2 regions of the Bradyrhizobium sp. USDA 4503 genome follow, and region 2 is predicted to be linked to the other one. Evidence: riboswitches for the same ligand, from Rfam matches in the RefSeq annotation. Region 2 holds a riboswitch; the other holds the start of a gene.
The links. A riboswitch is a leader RNA that binds a small molecule or an ion and turns the genes downstream of it on or off. The one in region 2 is predicted to bind cobalamin.
Positions count from the first base shown of each region.

Region 1: linked by a shared signal. The riboswitch ahead of ACVMIH_RS25105 (TonB-dependent receptor) and the one ahead of ACVMIH_RS36415 (ribonucleoside-diphosphate reductase subunit alpha) in region 2 are both predicted to bind cobalamin.

Region 1 covers NZ_JBSRXS010000001.1:5,203,907-5,211,435, reverse strand. The annotation lists gene ACVMIH_RS25105 (TonB-dependent receptor) at 1-2,076, opposite strand, end outside; cobalamin riboswitch at 2,186-2,383, opposite strand; gene ACVMIH_RS25100 (FecCD family ABC transporter permease) at 2,496-3,539, shown strand; gene ACVMIH_RS25095 (ABC transporter ATP-binding protein) at 3,536-4,309, shown strand; gene ACVMIH_RS25090 (ABC transporter substrate-binding protein) at 4,510-5,325, shown strand; gene ACVMIH_RS25085 (MBL fold metallo-hydrolase) at 5,494-6,534, opposite strand; gene ACVMIH_RS25080 (DsrE family protein) at 6,873-7,328, opposite strand; gene soxB (thiosulfohydrolase SoxB) at 7,325-7,529, opposite strand, start outside.
Region 2 covers NZ_JBSRXS010000001.1:7,671,342-7,678,870, forward strand. The annotation lists gene ACVMIH_RS36405 (hypothetical protein) at 1-410, opposite strand, end outside; gene ACVMIH_RS36410 (SPASM domain-containing protein) at 1,364-2,245, opposite strand; cobalamin riboswitch at 3,609-3,824, shown strand; gene ACVMIH_RS36415 (ribonucleoside-diphosphate reductase subunit alpha) at 3,922-5,859, shown strand; gene ACVMIH_RS36420 (ribonucleotide-diphosphate reductase subunit beta) at 5,850-6,923, shown strand; gene ACVMIH_RS36425 (cytochrome P450) at 7,510-7,529, shown strand, end outside.

The DNA.
Region 1 (7,529 bases), 2.5 Mb from region 2:
GGGAATCCGGCTCTGGGTGTTGGCCTGGTCGTTGTCCATGATGCGCGAGCTCCAGGCCCGCACCGTGGCGTCGAACACCAGGTAGTTCTGCCAGATATTCCAGGTGACGCCGAGATTGCCGGTGTAGCGCGACACCAGCGGCACGTCGTTGCCGGTCCAGACGCCTTCGCGGAACACCGCGCGGGTGATCGCCATGCCGCCGCGCAGGGTCACCGTATCGCTGAACTTGAGCGAGGCACTGGTTTCCGAGCCATAGCGGCGGGTGGGGTCGAGGTTGGTGTTGAAGAACAGCACCGGGTTGAAATGGATCTCGTTCTCGAGATCCATCAGATAGACGCTGGTCTGGACCTGAAACAGGTTGGTCTTGACCCGGAAGCCGCCCTCGACGTCCTGCGATGTCTGGGTCTTGAGCTGGAAATTCTGCGGGATCGGGGCGAAGGTCAGCGGATCGAACGACGGTCCGGATGCGACGCGCTCGTCGACATCGGGCGTGCGGAACGCGCGCGCCGCGCGGCCGAACACCGAGAAGGTGTCGGTCAGGCGATGCTCGGCGCCGACATGCAGGGCGTATTGCGTCTCGTTGCTGTCGAGCGGTGCCGCCTGCGTGTCGAACGCGAACGGCGCATTCGGGTCGTAGCGATCGCGCGCCGAGATGCTGGTATTCTGGACGCGCGCGCCGTAGGAGATGTCGGTCGTTGGCAACAGGCCCAGCGTATGTTGCCAATAGCCGGCCACGCTCTGCTGCTCGATATTGTAGATGTGGAACGGGTCGACGCCCTGATAGGCGCCGCGCGCCTCGCGGAAGGTCGAATCGTAATAGTCGATGCCGGTCAGGATTGTCGACGGCATGCCCAGCATCACATTCTTGACGCTGAGCCGCGGCGTCAGCGACCAGGTCTGCAGCGCGGCATCATTGTAGGTCGAAGCGAAGCTGATGGTCGGCATCGTGCCGAAGAAGCCGCTCTGCGTCTCGCGCTGCCGCCAGCCGCCGTCGACGATGAGGTCGACGCCGTTCATCAGCGTCTTGGTGAAGCCGGCGGTGACGCTGGCGGTCTGCTGGTTGGCATAGTCGAAGGGCGTCGCGGCGCCGCGGCGATCGGTGAGCAGCTCGTTCACGCCGATCGACGGATCGACCAGCCGTCCGCCGGGTAGGCCGAGCTTCTGGTCGCTGCCGGTGACGGTCAGGAAGGCGGTGAGATCAGGCGTCGTGTAGTTGATGTTGCCGACGGCGTTGCGCTGGTCGAGCGCATTGTTGACGCGGTAGCCGTCCGACTTGATGCCGTTGCCGTAGAACGAGGTGGACCACGGGCCGGAATTGAGCGCCGCGGAGACCGCGGCCATGCGGGTGTTGAACGAGCCAACTCCGGCCTCGGCCCGCATCGTCGTCGGCGGGCCGCCGACGCCGGTCTTGGTGATGATGTTGACGACGCCGCCCACCGCGTTGTCGCCGTAGAGCACCGCGCCGCTGTTGCCGCGCGTGATCTCGATGCGCTCGATCGAATCGAGCGGAATCGTGGTGAGGTCGAAGCCGGCCTTGTCGACGTCGTTGAGGCGGCGGCCGTTGAGCAGGAAAAGGGTATTGTCGGTCGCGAATGCGCCGAAGCCGCGCAGGTCGACCGACGTCTTGGCGCCGTTCGGTCCGCCATAGGGCGTTTGCAGCTGCACGCCCGGCACCTGCGCGAGGATCTCGGGTAACGACTGCACCGGCGAATGCGCGATGTCGTCGGCGGTGATCACGGCCGAGGAGGAGCCGACAATGCCGGCGAACTGGCGGCCGCCGGTGCCGCCCGTTCCGGTGGCCACGCCGGTCCCTGTCGTGCCCGATCCGGCTCCGCTGCCTGTATTGTTGCCTTGCGAGGTGCCCGGCGCCGGGCGTCGCGGCGCCGGCGCTTCGTCAGCGGCCGGCCTGGCGCGCGTGACGTTCTGGTCGCCCGGCTTGGTGACTTCGATCGCCGGCAGCTGATCGGGAGCGGGTGCCTGCTGCGCCCGCGCTGCGGAGACAAGGATCGCCGGCGCGATCATCGTCGACGCGAGCAGAAGCGCGCGGCGCCGCCGATGGAAAGGGAAGGAGAACATAAGCAAGGCCTCGGCAACGTCAGTGGCACGTCACCGCGAACCAGTCTCACCATCGTGCTCACAGCATCAGGTGAAGCTCATGCCTGTACTCCCCGACCGGCAGCATCGCGTGTGACCACGGCTGACGGCAGGTCTCCTGGCTCGCGGGTCGTTACCCTTCGTCGCCTTCCCAGGACCGAGATTCCCAGTGGCCTGTGACGAAGGATTCACCGCATACAGTTGCGGGGGCAGCCGCGGCGTTGGGGAAGTTTCCCCGTACCGCATTCCCTTTTCATCTCATGAAAGAACCGTCATGTTCATCTAGGGTTCGGCCGGGTAGCAAAGTCAATCCGGCGGAAGTCGGGCGGCGGCCGCGCGGCCACGGTTTTTGTCGAGTGTCGCTTGTCTGCCACGGCGATCGCTGTAAGAGCATGGATCCGATGAGCGCGCAGGATTTTGCCTTGGCGGCCGAGGTCGCGGCGCGGCGCCGGTGGGGCGCCACGGCGGCGCTGCTCGCGCTCGTGGTCCTGCTGTGTGTGTTCTCGCTCGGCATCGGGCCGGTGCGGCTGTCGCCGCTCGCGGTGATCGAGGCGCTGTTCGGCGGCGGCAGCGATGTGGCGCAGGTGATCGTGCGCGAGATCCGCCTGCCGCGCACCATCCTGGCATTTGCGATCGGCGGCATTCTCGGGCTGTCCGGTGCGGCGCTGCAAGGGCTGCTGCGCAATCCGCTGGCCTCGCCGTCGCTATTCGGCGCGCCGCAATCGGCGGCGTTCGGCGCGGTGCTGGTGATCGCGCTGGGCCTCGCCGATGTGCGCTCCTACGCGCTGCCGGTGGTGGCGATCATCGCCGCCTTCGGCTCGGTGTTCGCGCTGCTTGCGATCGCCGGCCGCAATGCCGGGCTGTTGATCCTGATCCTCGCTGGGCTCGCGATCTCGAGCTTTGCGGGAGCCGCGACCGCACTGGTGATGAATCTCTCGAGCAATCCGTTTGTGGTGCTGGAGATCGCGTTCTGGCTGCTCGGCTCGCTGGAGGACCGCAGCTTCCAGCACGTGGCGCTGGCGCTGCCCTTCATCGTCGCGGGCGCCGCCATCCTGCTCAGCCAGGCGAGCGCCTTCCGCGCGCTGACGCTTGGCGAGGAGGCGGCGCAGAGCCTCGGCGTCGACGTCGGGCGGTTGCGGCTCTTCGTGATCACGGGCGTGGCGCTTGGCGTCGGCGGCGCGGTCGCAGTCACCGGCACGATCGGCTTCATCGGCCTGGTTGCGCCGCATCTGATGCGTCCCGTGATCGGTCACGATCCGGCGCGGCTCTTGGTGCCCAGTGCGCTCACCGGCTCGGCGTTGCTGCTCGCGGCCGACATCGCGGTGCGCATCATTCCCTCGACCTCCGACATCAAGGTCGGCGTGCTGACCTCGATCATCGGCGTGCCGTTCTTCCTCTATCTGATCATGCGCGAACGCCGCGCGCTCGGCGGAGGCGTGGCATGACGCTGCTCTCCGCCGCCGCTCTCAATGCCTCGCTCGGCAGCCGCAAGGTGCTGCACGATGTCTCGCTGTCGTTGCCATCGGGCCATCTGGTCGCGCTGGTCGGGCCGAACGGCGCCGGCAAGACCACGCTGCTGCGCGCACTCTCCGGGCTGATTCCGTCGGGCGGCGAGATCCGGATCGGCGGCGATCCGCTGGCGTCGCTGCCGCTGCGCGAGCGTGCGAAACGTTTTGCCTACCTGCCGCAGGGGCACATGGTGCACTGGCCGCTGCCGGCGCGCGACATCGTCGCGCTCGGCCGCTATCCGCACGGCGCGACCGATCCGGCGCGGCTGTCGCAGACGGATATGGAGGCGGTGCTGCGCGCGATGCAGGCGGTCGACGTCACTGAGTTCAGCGATCGCCGCGTCACCGAACTCTCCGGCGGCGAGCGCAGCCGCGTCGCGCTGGCCCGGGTGCTCGCGGTGGAGGCGCCGGTGATCCTCGCCGACGAGCCGACCGCCTCGCTCGATCCACGCCACCAGATCGACGTGATGCAGAAGCTGCGCAACGTCGCCGATGCCGGTGTGCTGGTGATCGTGGTGACGCATGACCTGGGACTCGCCGCGCGCTTTGCCGATCATGTGCTGGTGCTCGCGGAGGGGCGGCTGGCAGCGCAAGGCGCGCCCGTCGAGGCACTGTCGGAGAGCGTCCTCGCCAGCGTGTTCCGGGTCAGCGCCTATCGCGCCGAATTTCAGCGCGAAGCCGTCATCGTGCCGTGGGCGGACGTCTGATGTGGCCACGGCCTCACCACAAGCTCAGTTCACCTCTCCCGCTTACGGGGGAGGTCGCTGCGCTCGACGAGCGCAGCGGGTGGGGGCTCTCTCCACGATATGGCTCGCGGCGAAACCCCCACCCCACCCCTCCCCCGCAAGCGGGAGAGGGGGCGCACCTTCAGCGTGGCAGCCATCTCGCTTCGCTTCATCTTGGTGCGGTGGTCGCGATACTGCTGTGGCTTATTTCCGCCGGCGCCGCGTTCGCCGCCGGACCGCGCATCGTCTCGATGAATGTCTGCAGCGACCAGCTCGTGCTGTCGCTGGCCGATCCGGACCAGATTATCGGCCTCAGCCGCTTCTCGCGCGATGCCTGGCAATCCTGGGCCGCGGAGAAGGCGCGAAACTTTCCGCGCCTGTCCGGCGAGGCCGAGGACGTGCTGCTGCTCAAGCCCGACCTCGTCGTGGTCAGCCTGTTCGACAAGCGCGCGACCCGCGATCTGTTGAAGGCCCACGGGCTGCACCTCGTCGAATTCACCGTGCCGCGCACGCTGGACGAGGTGAAGGACCAGATTCGCGCGATGGGCGATGTGGTGCAGCATCCCGATCGCGCGGAGGCCGAGATCGCGCGCCTCGATGCGACGATCGCGCATGCGCGGGCGGCGGCAAGCGCGCATCATTACCGCGTGCTGCCGCTGGAGCGGCGCGGCTTTGTCTCGGGCGACCATAGCCTGGTCAGCTCGCTGCTGGCGGCAGCCGGCCTCGCCAACGCCGCCGGCGAACTTGGCGTCGGCGCAGGCGGGTTTGCTTCGCTGGAGGCGATCGTAAAACTCCGGCCGGATTTCATCCTGGTGTCGGAAGCCGGCGACCGCGCCGAGGATGACGGTCGCGCCTTCCTGCTGCATCCGGCGCTGGAGCGCTTCTATCCGCAAAGCAAGCGCATCGTGCTGCCGGAGCGGCTCACGGTGTGCGGCGGCGTGATGCTGGCGGATGCGCTGGATCGCCTGACGGAAGAGTTGCAGCGAGTGACGCAGTGACCTTCCAAACCCGTCATCCTGAGGAGCGGCGAAGCCGCGTCTCGAAGGATGCACGGCCCGGATACTTCCAGGAGTTCGCGGAAGGAGTGTGGCCGTCGCCCTTCGAGGCTCGCTTCGCTCGCACCTCAGACGGTGAGATATTTGCGAGCGGGCTAAAGGGTTATGAGACTATCCCATCACCACCGGCCCGCCGGCCTTCTTCCACGCATCGATGCCGCCATCGATATGCGCGGTGTTGGCCAGTCCCGCCTTCTTCGCGGCGGCCACCGCCATCGCCGAGCGCTCGCCGAAGGCGCAGAAGAACACGACGCGGCGGCCGGTTGCGGCGGCGACCTCGCGCAGCATGCCGCCGGGCTGCAGGGTGGCGCAAATCCCCGGATAGGGCGCGTGCAGCGCGCCCGCGAGCGTGCCGTGCTTGGCCCGCTCGCCGCTCTCGCGCAAATCGACCAGAAGGATATCGGGGCGGCCGAGACTCGCGATGGCGTCGCGCGCGCTGAGGGAGAGGCCTTCCTTGGCGAGTTCGTCCTGGTGCAGGCCGACATGCATGTTGGCGGGCACCACGACGTCCATCAGCTTCGGGTTCGGCAAATTGAGGTTGTTCATCAGCTCGACATAGTCGTCGATCGATTTGACCTGCAGCCGCGGATTGTAGCGCTTCTCCTCGCCGATGGTGGAGACGGTGTCGCCCTTGTAATCATGCGCGGGGAACACCATGGTCTCCTCCGGCAGCTTCAGCAGCCGGTTGAAGATCGAATCGTACTGCGCCCGCGCGCTGCCGTTCTGGAAGTCGGTGCGGCCGGTGCCGCGGATCAGCAGCGTGTCGCCGGTGAAGACGCGGTCGCCCATCAGATAGCTGTAGGAATCGTCGGTGTGGCCGGGCGTGTACAGCGCCTCGAGGCAAAGGCCCTCGATCGTCACCTTGTCGCCGTCGGAGACGCGCATCGACACCACGTCGGCCTTGCTCTGCTCGCCCATGATGGTGATGCACTGGGTGCGGTCGCGCAGCTCGCCGAGGCCGGTGACATGATCGGCGTGCAGGTGCGTATCGACGGCCTTGACCAGCCTGAGGTCAAGTTCCTGGAGCAGCTTGCAGTAGCGATCGGCCTTCTCCAGCACCGGATCGAGGATCAGTGCCTCGCCGCCGGCGCGGCTCGCGAGCAGATAGCTGTAGGTTCCGGATACGCTGTCGAAGAGCTGGCGAAAGATCATGACGGCTTACCTATTCTCCGGGCCGAGTCACATGGAGGATATTATTCCATAGATAGGGTCCGTTCAAAGCAAATCCATCCCCACCCCAGCCGGATCCCGTCACCCTGAGGAGCGCGCTCTTGCGCGCGTCTCGAAGGGTGGACGGCCCGGGTCTTTCCGCGAATGGGACAAGGCATCTGGGCCGTGCATCCTTCGAGGCTCGCTCCGCTCGCGCCTCAGGATGACGGGATATGCATCGAGGTCGTGGAAGAGACGAAGTTACGGCCGCACGTAACTCCAGCCTGCTCCTGCGGGCGCGCGTTCGCGCGACCCGTTGGCTCGCAATGACGACGGGGCCGTTACGGCCGGACCAGCGTGTATCCGTTCTCGGTGAGCAGCAAGATCTGCGCGACGCCGACCTGCACGGGGGTGGCGACGGCGATGTAGTCCGGCCGCTTGCCGCTGTCGCGTTCGATCGTGTCGACGGTGTTGAGGCAGATGTCGACCCGCGCGCCCTGCGCGACCAGGCTCTCGACCAGCTTGCGGTTCGGGTTGTCGGGCTTGAGCAGGTCGATGCCCGGGCCGAAGGCGACGATCTCGACCGCGACCTTGTCGGGGTCGTAGTGCTTCATCAGATTGTTGGCGACGCTGATGACGAGGCCTTGCTTCCTCGGATCGTTGTCGGAGAGCTGCAGCACGACCTTGTGCTCGGCGAACGGCTTGTCCTGCAACGGCGCCTGCTGGGCACGCGCGAGCGGCGTCGCCAGCGCGAGCGCAGCAAGGCCGAATGCCGCGATCAGCGCGCGGCGCGTCATCCGTGCCTCGCGATGCCCGGGTTGTCCTCGACGCCTTTCAGCGTCACGCCGGGTTCGTCGCGGTTCGGCGGCCGGCCGGAGCGCAGGTGCCTGGCGACGACATCCCAGATCGGCGCGCCGCTCTGCTGGTTGACCGAGGCCCAGCCTGCGACCTTGTAGTGCTTGCCGGCTTCGAGACGCTTGCCGTTGCCAAGCTTCAAC
Region 2 (7,529 bases):
CCAGGCTTGCGGTAGCGGCTGACAATCAACAATGCTGGGGCGATAATCTTATCGTTTGGCAGCAGCTTCTTGGCGCAATCGAGCAGCGTATCATCATCGAGGGCCGCTATTGATTTGCCATCCTTCTTCAGCGCCTCAGCCAACTTGCGAAGGCGGCGATCGTAAATGCTGATGGTTGTCGGCCCAGGCGGTGGTCCTCGCTCGAGAGCCGCACCAGACGCTGCCTGGATCAGGCGATCGTCTTCCTGAGTGACATCGTAAAGCTGACTGTGAGCATATATAGGCCCCAGCTGTTGCACATCTGCCAGCTGCTGCTCAAAGTGGGCTTGCTGCGGTTGCCGTTGTTCCACGTTTGTCTCGGACGCAGCGGGACGATTACCGGCAGGGTTGATATTGTCAAATTGGTTCATGGTCGCGTCTCCGCTTGCATCGGTCTCGGCGCCTCGGTACTAGCGGTGGCTGTCCAAAACCTGACGTGGCCCCCAAGCAAGACAGAGAATGACAGCGAACAAGGGCGGCACCCAAGGCGATGCTGAGTGTTCGCGTCGCGAAAAGGAGAGCGCAGGATGACAAATCCTTCAACTGAGGTTCGAACTGAAATGCGATGCGAGGACCTCGATCCAACGCTCAGCTCGCGATCGCGAGGATCCCAGGCCTGTCATCGTGATGATCGGTCTGCCATTGGCCGAGTTCGCGATTGATGAGAGGAGAGCGTATCGCTCCTTCAGCCAGATAATCCCTCCCCCCATGAGAACGGTCGTCGGCCAATACTGTTTGCGCTATGAGCGTCCTATTGAGCGGAAGATCAGCGTAAATGTCGCAGTTGATTCTGCGGCAGCATCTCACGATGCGCAGGTGATGACCTTCCGGGGAACGAGTTGTCGGATGCCCACATCGCACGGTTTGTGGGAGCTGACGGCACCGGCGCCGCCGTGTGCGGGTTTTCTTGGGACGATCCGCAAGTCGATGTCGTTGTGATCGATCGTGGATGGAATATTCTGTAGCTATTCACCTTGCTGAATTGCAAGCGCAACGTTGGTCGCGTCAAGGCGGGCATGTGGGGCAGGCCCGTTACGCTCTCTTGTACTCTCGAAACTTCCATTGGAGAGCGGTGTTGAATTACTGAACACGGCAAGGGCTTTTGGATCAATCGAGAGGCACGAGATCAACCGCGAGGCCGAATCGTTCGTCATCCTGCCGGAAAAGCATCTACCACCTCCAGTCGCACCAGTTGAACATAGGCGATCCTCGGGGCTCTCTTACGGGCGGGCCCCGGCTCGTGCATTTCGCCGAAGCGCGCTCTGATCCGCCTTCTGGCACTAGTCCAGCTGGTGCGGCGAGCTTCCATTGGTATCGCCATTCCTCACAGCGCGCGGGCAGGGGCCCTACAGCATTCCGGCTCCGGTTTGGCAAATTCACACGTCCTGCAAAGTAGAAAGCCATCCGTACCGTTCATGCGGTCGGCGATTTCGCTAAAGATCCGGCCTTCGAACAGATCTTCGTACTCGTCGCGCAAAAGATTCCCAATGACATGACGCCGCTCAAAATCCATGCAGCACAAAGTAACATCGCCGTTTGGAAGAAGGACATTCCGATGTTGCTGTTTCCCATTGCATGTCAGAGTGCCGGCGATCGGCTGCCGCGGGGTGATCATTTTCGGATCTATATGTCCTCGCCTGCTACTCAGCGGCCGCAAGCGTTGCAGCTTTTTGGCGGGGATTACATCGGCTAGATCAGGATGGATTTTACCCAGGATCACAAATTGAATCGAGGGAATGTTTGCCTCAATCAGTCGGCGCATGACATTGATGTAGTTTTTTCCGACGAGGCGGCTGTTCATATAAGTGCCATCGTCGGGAACGTGCACGACGAAAGTCTTGAATCGGAGCATTTGCAGGCGTCGAACGTCAGTCCTGTTCATTCCAACAAGGGTCGTGAAGATCCGGACGTCGTGGCCGCGTGCGTGAGCATGCTCAACCATCGTGCTGCAATGCGGATGCAACCAGGGTTCCGAATATCCGGAAAAACTAATGCCAGTAGCTGTCGGTACGCGTGAGAGACATTGCTTGAAATCCTGAACACCCAGATGCTTGGCTTGGGATACGGGCCTTTGGCGATCTGCAAACTTGTCCTGGGAGCAATAAGAACATCTGACGATGCAGCCGGTGGTCGTGGTTATCTCCAATACCCGATGGCCGGGCTCAACCACACGCAACTCTTGTAAGACCCTAGGGTATGCCGTCATGTATCTGGTCCTTTCAGGTGCCGGAGCAGGCAATTGCCGCAGATCGAGCGCAGCTAACGCAGCGTCGCGCCTTGCCTGAAACGATCGCAACCGGAGTTTGGACGTTGGGCCAGATGCCTTGAATGAAGCCCGTGCCTTGCCACGCTGGTTTCGACAACAGGGTACAGGAGGACCCGTACGGCGCTCCTCTCTCTGGGTGTCGATTGCCGCCTACCACCATGTCTGCGCCTAGCATCCTCCTCTCCTCCAGAAACACGTCAGCTCGACAGCTCTTAATGTTGTCGAGGAGAGCCGCAAATCGGGCTCCGGGAGGTGCTCGATCCTGAGGACCACATCATCTCCGTGTCGCCGGACCGGGCAGTCAATCGCCGACATGGGACCGCCCAGAGGCGACATACGTTGTTCCGATCGGGTCCGAAATGCCAAGCTTGTTTGCCAAACAGTCGTGGCTTGCGCCGAATCCTGCAACATGACGTCGGGTACGATTCAAGCGCGTCGGGCGTGATCCAGCACGGCCCTGGAGGCTTTCGCGTGTTGCGAAGAGTGCTCTGGGTCGCGATGAGAGGCGCGAACGATCCGGAAATCCTGATGGACGCGGCCGAGTAGGACCAACCTGACTTCTTTGGGCACCGAACAGTAGGCGAGGCCTTTATCGGCAGATCGCGAGAATGGGCCAGACAATTGGTCCGCTACAAACATGCACCGGGCACGTGCCGAATTGATCAGAAGGGCGGCGACCTAGATGCGCCGCGACCAAATCGATCTGCTATGCGCGCCGAACAGCAGCTATACTGGCTAGAAAGATATTGACCAGGCGATCTCGGTGGGACGGACCTGCTCCTTCATTGTGAGACAAGGCTTGCGCCGACGGTAAATTCACGAAGGGAGCCGGTTTCGTCGCGCTTACAGCGGCTTAGCCGCTGCGAGCTCGATGAGCTTTCGTGTTCTTCAGGGCCCTCAGCCGTTCGAGCAGCGAGATCGCGCGGGGAGCGTCGTGCGTCGAGGAGCTGACTGCGTCGGCTACGTCCATGATAGCTTTCCAGCGCCTTAGACACGATTTCATCTGGATCGTTGACGCTGATAGCTTCGAAGATCTTGAGCTGAAGATCCGCTCATACTCATCGGAACGGAAAAAACGGTCTCAGAGCCTTTGGTAGGATCTACGTTCCAGATCAGCATAGACTGATGAATGGTCGGCCGGATTTCTGGATTGATTTGCCTGAACAGCCACAGGTGGACGTGTATGGATAGCGGAACATACCGGTGCTCGGCGCCGGCCGCTCCATTCATTGACTTCGCGGTGTCCTCTTCTGAAGCTTGATGTCCCCCAAACGAGACTTGACGAATCTCGGCATGTGACGCCTAGATGTAGATCTGTCATGGTTCTTCCATCCTTTATCTTGTAGGACAGGAAGCTAAGAGGGAACCCGGTGCGCCGAACGGCTACTCCGGGGCTGCCCCCGCAACTGCAGGCGGTGAGCGGTTGTCATCATGGGCCACTGGCGCAGAAACGCGCCGGGAAGGTCGACAGCCGCAGCGACCCGCAAGCCAGGAGACCTGCCGCGACAGAACAAACGTCCTCGGGCGGGGTGCCCCGGTGGAGCGCTTGCACTGAGGGACGTTTGTCTCCCTGCAAGTCGTCCGCGGCCCCGGCTCCAAACATCGCGGGGTTGCCGATGTCGCCGTCTTTTGATTTCGATCAACAGGGTCATCTCGTTACACCATCCAGTGTGCGGGCAGCGCACGCACAGGCAGAGCTTGCCCCGCTTCAGCGGTCTGTTGCGCAGCCTCCATCGCTGGCCCCGCTGCCGCGTCCCCTCGCGCCAGCTCCAAAGCCGTCTGACCTTGCCCTTGATCGATCGCGCGACAGCCTCCTGACATCGTTCGGCAAGCTGACATTGACCGACCGTTATCTGCTCGCGGGCGAAGGCGTCCAGGACATGTTTGCGCGGGTATCGTGCGCGTTTGCGGACGATGTTGCACATGCTCAGCGTCTATATGATGCAATGTCCCGACTGTGGTTCATGCCGGCGACGCCGGTGCTCTCGAATGGCGGCAGCTTGCGTGGTCTACCCATTTCATGCTTCCTCAATTCGGTCTCGGATTCGCTCGAAGGTATTGTCGGCGTCTGGAACGAGAACGTCTGGCTTGCCTCCAACGGCGGCGGCATCGGTACCTACTGGGGGAATGTTCGCTCGATCGGCGAGAAGGTGAAGGGCGGTGTCACCTCGGGCATCATCCCGTTTATCCACGTCATGGACGGCCTGACGCTGGCGATCAGTCAAGGCTCGTTGCGGCGAGGCTCGGCGGCAGTCTATCTCGATGTCCAACATCCCGAGATAGAGGAGTTCCTTGAGATCCGGAAGGCGTCCGGCGACTTCAATCGTAAGAGCCTCAACCTGCATCACGGCATCAACGTTACTGACGAATTTATGCATGCCGTGCGAGCCGGGACAGCGTTCGCGCTTCGCAGTCCAAAGACCAGCGAAATGGTTCGCGAGATCGACGCTCGCCAGCTGTGGCAACGTATCCTTGAGAACCGGCTGCAGACCGGCGAGCCTTATCTCTTGTTCATCGACACCGTGAACCGCGCCCTTCCCAAGCACCAGCGCGACCTCGGCCTCAAGGTCTCAACCTCCAATTTGTGCAGCGAAATTACCCTGCCGACCGGCATCGATCATCGCGACGAGGAGCGCACCGCGGTGTGCTGTCTCTCATCGCTCAATCTCGAGACATGGGACCGGTGGAGCGAGGAGCCGGGCTTCATCGAAGACATCATGCGTTTCCTTGACAACGTGCTCACCCACTTCATCACGGTGGCGCCGGAGGGCATGAGGCGTGCCCGCTATGCTGCCCTACGCGAGCGCTCCGTCGGCCTAGGTGTCATGGGCTTCCACTCGTTCCTTCAGGCCAAGGGCATTCCGATGGAGAGCGTCCTGGCCAAGTCGTTCAATCTGAACATGTTCCGGAAAATCCGGCGTGATGCCGACGCGGCGTCGGTGACGCTCGCTCGCGAGCGCGGCCCTTGCCCGGATGCGCTGGAACGCGGCGTGATGGCGCGATTCAGCCATAAGATCGCAATTGCGCCGACCGCCTCGATCAGCATTATCTGCGGCGGCACGAGCGCTTGCATCGAGCCAGTCCCGGCCAACATTTACACCCATAAGACATTGTCTGGCGCCATCTCGGTGCGCAATCCGCATCTCGCCAGGGTACTCACGGCCAAGGGCGCCAACACCCCGGCGATATGGCAGTCGATCATAGCGCACGAGGGATCGGTCGCTCATCTCGACATCCTCTCGGAGCACGAGAAAGCGATCTTTCGCACCGCTTTCGAGATTGATCAGCGCTGGATCATCGAGCTCGCCGCCGACCGCGCGCCGTTCATCTGCCAGAGCCAATCGATCAACCTCTATCTGGCGGCCGACGTCGATAAGTGGGATCTCCATATGCTGCATTGGACGGCATGGGAGCGCGGATTGAAAAGCCTCTATTACTGCCGTTCGAAGTCGATCTCGCGCGCAGCGTTCGCCGGCAAAATCAGCGGCCGTGACGAGGCGGAACGACCGCAGCCGCAGCGCACCGACTATGAGGAGTGCCTTGCATGTCAGTGATTGACCTCTCGGCTGTCGATCCGCGCACGTTGATCGGCAAGGGACGGGTCGGCCTCCTGGACTCGACCGGAAGCTATGACGTTGATCGCTATGGCTGGGCTTACGAGTTCTGGAAACGTCAGCAGCAGACCCATTGGATGGGCGAGGAGGTTCCGCTCGGCTCCGACCTCAAGGATTGGGCGTCGGATCGTGTCACTGCCAACGAGCGCGCGCTGCTCACCCAGATATTCCGCTTCTTCACTCAATCGGACATCGAGGTCGGTGACAATTATCTCAAGCGCTACATCCCGATTTTCCAGCCGCTCACCGTGCAGATGATGATGGCTGCCTTCACCAATATGGAGACCGTCCATATTGACGCCTATGCGTTGTTGCTCAAGACGCTTGGCATGCCCAAGGCCGAGTTTGAGGCATTCCGCGGCTATGCGCAGATGCGCGCCAAGGCTGACTACATGCACCAATTCGGCGTCCATACTGTGGCCGACGTCGCTCGCACGCTGGCCATGTTCGGCGCCTTTACTGAAGGCATGGCTTTGTTCGCGAGCTTTGCCATGCTGCTTAACTTTCCGCGGCACAACAAGATGAACGGCATGGGACAAATCGTGAGCTGGTCAGTGCGCGACGAGAGTCTCCACTGCGAGGGCATCATCAAGCTATTTCACGAATGGCACCGCGAAACTGGCGCGGTGACGCGCTCCGTTAGCGACGACATCATCGACGTCGCCAGGACCATGGTGAAGCTGGAGGAAAACTTCGTTGATCTCGCCTTTGGTCTCGGCGAGATCGATGGCATGCGCCCTGAGCAGATCCATGCCTATGTCCGCTATGTCGCCGATTGGCGGCTGACCCAGCTCGGGATTGCCCCGGTCTTCGATTTTTTTGAGGCTGGTCAGAGCGGGTTTACCCAGCTCAAGCCGCATCCATTGCCCTGGCTGGTCGAGATCCTCAATGGGGTCGAGCACGCCAACTTCTTCGAGCAGCGCGCTACGGAGTACTCCAAGGCAGCGAGCCGCGGCAGCTGGGACGGCGAAGAGGGAGTATGGGCTACTTTCGGCCGTATCTAGCACGAACGCAACAACGCTTTTGCTCTTCGATTCTGGTGCACCTAGGACTTTTCGCGAAAGTCCGCTGGAGACCGCGCAGGAAGGCCACATCGCGTGACATCGATCTGGTCCGCTCGAAATGATTATCGCGGACCCGTGACAGCAAAGCCGCTGGATCTGGCGCCACTCACCATCAGTCGCTCAGGTCCTTATGCTTGTGGAGGATCGGCCGTTCTGGCGTCGACAGAGCAGGCAGTCGATAGTGAACCTGCGCACTCGGTCGGTGCTCAAACGCGTATGTGTTGCGAGTTTGACAAGCTTAGCCTCGCGGCATGCGGGTGGCGGAGCTGCGTTCTGAGCTTGCGCCCCTTTACAGCGCAGCCCTGGCGCCGAACCATGGGATGATGGCTCTCGGCCAGCCACAAGCAGATCGATATGGAAAGTCAATGCGGTTCTGACTGCCGGAAATGGTAGGAGGGGCCGGCTCGCGCTTTGAGATACTCTGTTGGAGCGAGGACATGCTCGCAATCAACACAAGAGGACGGTCGTGGAGAGCGACTATGCGGACCCGTATGCTCTCGAATGAACAAAATCTGCGGAGACCATCATGAAAGCGAGATCGGCACG